Regions from separate parts of the Candidatus Pelagibacter sp. HIMB1623 genome, predicted to be linked through region 2. Evidence: riboswitches for the same ligand, from Rfam matches in the RefSeq annotation. Region 2 holds a riboswitch; the other holds the start of a gene.
What was found. Region 2 has a riboswitch for S-adenosylmethionine ahead of ACTTBN_RS02170 (O-acetylhomoserine aminocarboxypropyltransferase/cysteine synthase family protein). Riboswitches for the same ligand answer to the same signal wherever they lie in the genome.
Positions count from the first base shown of each region.

Region 1 (2,204 bases), on a different contig from region 2:
TTAGTAAATTCAATTTTTGGTATAGGTGGACAATTAACAAAGGAAATAGTTTTTAATGAATTTTTAAATTACTGGCCACTATTTATTGCTGTCTTAATTGGTGGTCAAATTGGAAGTTTTTTAAATATAAAATTCCTATCTAACAAAATATTAGCCCTGATGACTGCATTCTTAGTAATTTTTGTTGCTATAAGGATGGGCATAACACTTATAGCATAAGTTGAATTAATTATTTTTTGATATATTTAATCTCTCATGAAAAATTTTAAACCATTTGGGCCTTCAATAGGAAAATCTAAAATTTCTAAAAAATTTTTAGAAAAAATTAACAAGGAAGTTGATACAAAAATCTTCTCAAAATCAAATGATTATAGTTCAAAATTAGCAAGTCAAATTAGAAAAGAAGTTCAAATTTCTAAAAGTTTTATAAAAAAAAATTTGGAAAAAGAATTAATAAAAAATATTAAAATTTTTCTAACTAAAGAACATATTAAAAAAATTAAAGAAATTAGAATTTTAAACCTGTGGGTCGTTAGCCAATATAAAAATGAGTATAATCCTATACATTATCATGAAGGAGACTTATCGGGTGTTGGTTATTTAAAAATTCCAAAACATATGACAAAAAATAAAAATGTTAAAAATAAAAAAATAAAAACCAATGGCACAATTGATTTTATTAATGGGCAAAAAGCTTTTCTTTCAAAAAGTATTTTTAATTTGATACCTAAAACAGGTGATCTTATAATATTTCCCAATTATTTAATGCATACAGCCTACCCATTTAATATTGAGGAAGAAAGAAGATCATTTTCTTTCAATGCTAAAATAATTTTTAATAAATAATTTACAAATTTTAATAATATTATATAAATCCATTTGCCGATTTGATCCTATTGCGGGCATAAACTGCTAAAAAGGAAATTCCCAATAGATCTAATTAGCAAGGTAGTTGAACTATATTGTGCACCTGCATTTAGCTTAAGCACTAAAAAAGTGAGGATAAAATGAATAAGGATTTTTTTAAAACAACAAAAATTTTAGATGGTGGAATGGGTCAAGAATTATTGGCCAGAGGTATGGAATCTAAAGGAACTTTGTGGAGTGCAAATGCTTTAATTGAGGAAAAATACCACGACTTAATACTTAATATTCATAATGATTTTATTAAATCGGGAGCTGATGTAATTGTAACTACAACTTTTACAACGAGAAGAAAAAGATTGAGAGAAAATGGAATAGAAGATCAATTTAAATTCTTAAATCAGAAAGCCTGTGAAATTGCACAAAAAGCTAAATTAAATAATCCACATATTAAGATTGCAGGAGGACTCCCACCTCAAGATTTGACATATGAAGAAGACAAGAGAAGTGAAAAAGAAATCACAAAGGATCATTCGGAATTAGCAGAAATACTAAACCCTTCAGTAGATTTTTTCTATTTTGATGTCTGGAGCAGTATCAAAGAAATTAGATGTGGAATAGAAGCTATTAAGAAATTTAATAAACCATACTTAGTTGGGGTTCATATTTCTGAAGGAAACTCTTTACCAAGTGGAGAAAAAATTTCTGAAATTAATTCAATAATTACTGAAAATTGCCTAGGAGTAATTCTAGCATGTGTTTCGCCTGAAAATTATGAGAATAATTTAGATGAAATTCAAAAACTTAAAGTTCCATTTGGTTTCAAATTAAACGGATTTATCACAACTAAACCAAAAGGTGGTTATACTTCTCAGTATAAAGAAAATGATGGATCTAACCCCAATAGTTTTTTAGGTCAAAGAAAAGATTTAGATCCTGAAAAAATATCAATTTTTGCAAAAAAATTTAAAGAAAATGGAGCCACTATTCTTGGAGGATGCTGTGAAACTCGTCCTTCTCATATAGAGGCAATAAAAAATACTATTTAACTTTTGTACCTTTTTTTACAAAATAGATACCTATAACAACTGCTATCAACGAAATTATAACTTTAGTAGTAACCAATTCTTTTAAAAAGATATAACTTAAAATAGTACCAAATATTGGAATTAGATAAGATACTTGAGATTGAAAAATTAAACCATTGTTAATTAAAATTTTAAATCTCAATAACCAGGCAATTCCAGTAGATACCAAACCAAGATAAATAACTGAAATAGTAGAATCTAATCTTGGAACAGTTTTCCAAGGTTGTTCAATCAAACATACTAAAGGTAATA
Region 1 covers NZ_JBNAJN010000001.1:196,973-199,176, forward strand. The annotation lists gene ACTTBN_RS01075 (sulfite exporter TauE/SafE family protein) at 1-219, shown strand, start outside; gene ACTTBN_RS01080 (putative 2OG-Fe(II) oxygenase) at 256-846, shown strand; SAM riboswitch class V at 938-1,000, shown strand; gene ACTTBN_RS01085 (homocysteine S-methyltransferase family protein) at 1,008-1,913, shown strand; gene ACTTBN_RS01090 (DMT family transporter) at 1,906-2,204, opposite strand, start outside.
Region 1: linked by a shared signal. The riboswitch ahead of ACTTBN_RS01085 (homocysteine S-methyltransferase family protein) and the one ahead of ACTTBN_RS02170 (O-acetylhomoserine aminocarboxypropyltransferase/cysteine synthase family protein) in region 2 are both predicted to bind S-adenosylmethionine.

Region 2 (2,204 bases):
CTCTCTCAACAGCTTTATGATTTTTTAAGTACCCAACCACTTTTGCAGCATTATCACAATGTTGTTTCATTCTTAAAGCAACTGTTTCAAGTCCTTGTATAACACCAAATGCATTATCTGGAGAAAGTGCTGATCCTAAATCTCTTAACAAGGTTACCCTTGCTCGTACTGCAAAGGCAACATTTGCACCTGTTAATTCAGGCACAGCTTTACCCCAAACAAGACCTCCATAACTTGCATCTGGTTCATTAAATAGTGGCTGTCTTTTTGGATCTGCTGTCCAATCAAAATTTCCACCATCTACCAGTGCGCCTCCAACTACTGTTCCATGACCTGCTATATATTTTGTTAAAGAATAAACAACCACAGCAGCACCATGTTCAATTGGTTTACAAATTACAGGGGCAGCAGTGTTATCCAAGATTAATGGAATGTTATATTTTCTACCAATATTTGAAACTTCTTTAATTGGAAAAACTCTTAAATATGGGTTTGGCAATGTCTCTCCATAAAAAGCTCTAGTTTTATCGTCTATTGCTTTTTCAAAGTTTTTTGGATCAGAAGGATCTGCATATCTTACTTCTATACCAAGCTTACTTAAAGTATGTGTAAACAACGAAACTGTTCCACCATATAGATCTGTTGAACTGACAATATTGTCTCCAGCTTGAGCAACGTTTAATATCGCAAAAGTAGAAGCAGTTTGACCAGAAGCTACAGTTAAACTTGCAAGACCACTTTCAAGAGCAGCGATTCTCTTTTCTAACACATCGTTAGTTGGATTCATTATTCGTGTATAGATGTTTCCAAACTCTTTTAACGCAAATAAATTAGCTGCATGTTCAGTGTTATTAAATTGATACGAGGTTGTTCTATAAATTGGAACTGCTACCGAATTTGTAGCTGGATCACTTCTGTAATCTCCACCATGTATCGCAATAGTTTCTGGATTATTTCTTTTTGTACTCATTTTTACTCCTTTTTTAGTGCTTTTGCTTTCTGCAAGGCGCACAATACAGTTCAAATGCCTACCGATTTTTAATTTTATGAAAATTCCATTTTAGCAGTTTTATGCCCGCAATAGGATCAAATCGGCAGGAGTTTTCTAGCATATTAATTACGTTTTACAAGCTAAATATAAAATTGACTTTGAATAATTTAATAGTATTAATCCTCGCACAATGACAAAATTCACAAAAAAAGATCAAGTTACATCATCTTGGTACGAGATAGATGCAAAAAATGCCGTTGTTGGAAGATTAGCAACTGTTGTATCTAATATAATTAGAGGTAAAAATAAAACTACTTACACACCTCATATGGATGATGGTGATTTTGTAGTCGTAAAAAATATTGAACAAGCAAAATTTACTGGTAAAAAATTTCAAAATAAAAAGTACTATAGACATACAGGTCACCCTGGTGGAATAAAAGTTACAACTCCAGAAAAACTTCATGAAAAAAAACCTGGAGAAACTTTAAAACTAGCAGTTAAAAGAATGTTGCCCGGTGGAGTTTTGGGTAGAAAACAATTAACAAAATTAAAAATTTATTCTGGAAGTGACCATCCTCATGCTGCACAAAATCCAAAAATTATAGAATTAGATAAACTAAACAATAAAAACATTGCAAGAAATTAATATGGAAAACGTACAATCAAACATAAAAACTCCAAAATTAAAGTTAGATTTTAAAGATAGTAAGTACGCGACAGGTAGAAGAAAAACTTCAATAGCGAAAGTTTGGTTAAAAAAAGGTTCTGGTAAAATTTATGTAAATGGCAAATTATATAATGAATATTTTGCTGATGAAATTCATAAAATGCAAATTACAAGACCTTTTGAGATTATAAATCAAGCTACAGATTATGATGTTAGATGTAGCGTAAAAGGTGGTGGACCTACAGGTCAAGCCGGAGCAATGGTTCATGGTATTTCAAAAGCTTTAGTTCTTTTTGATGAAAATCTAAAAACAACATTGAAAACTGAGAAACTTACAACCAGAGACTCAAGAGCCGTTGAGAGAAAAAAACCTGGTAGAAGAAAAGCTAGAAGAAGCTTCCAGTTTTCTAAAAGATAATTTTTTTTACAATTTAAACTGCTATAATAAAAAATGCCTAAGCTTAATGCATTAGTTGCCGGATCTACAGGATATATTGGCGTTCAATTAATCAAGTTATTAATTAGCCACAAATATATTAATAT
Region 2 covers NZ_JBNAJN010000003.1:145,877-148,080, forward strand. The annotation lists gene ACTTBN_RS02170 (O-acetylhomoserine aminocarboxypropyltransferase/cysteine synthase family protein) at 1-970, opposite strand, end outside; SAM riboswitch class V at 973-1,039, opposite strand; gene rplM (50S ribosomal protein L13) at 1,182-1,640, shown strand; gene rpsI (30S ribosomal protein S9) at 1,642-2,079, shown strand; gene argC (N-acetyl-gamma-glutamyl-phosphate reductase) at 2,113-2,204, shown strand, end outside.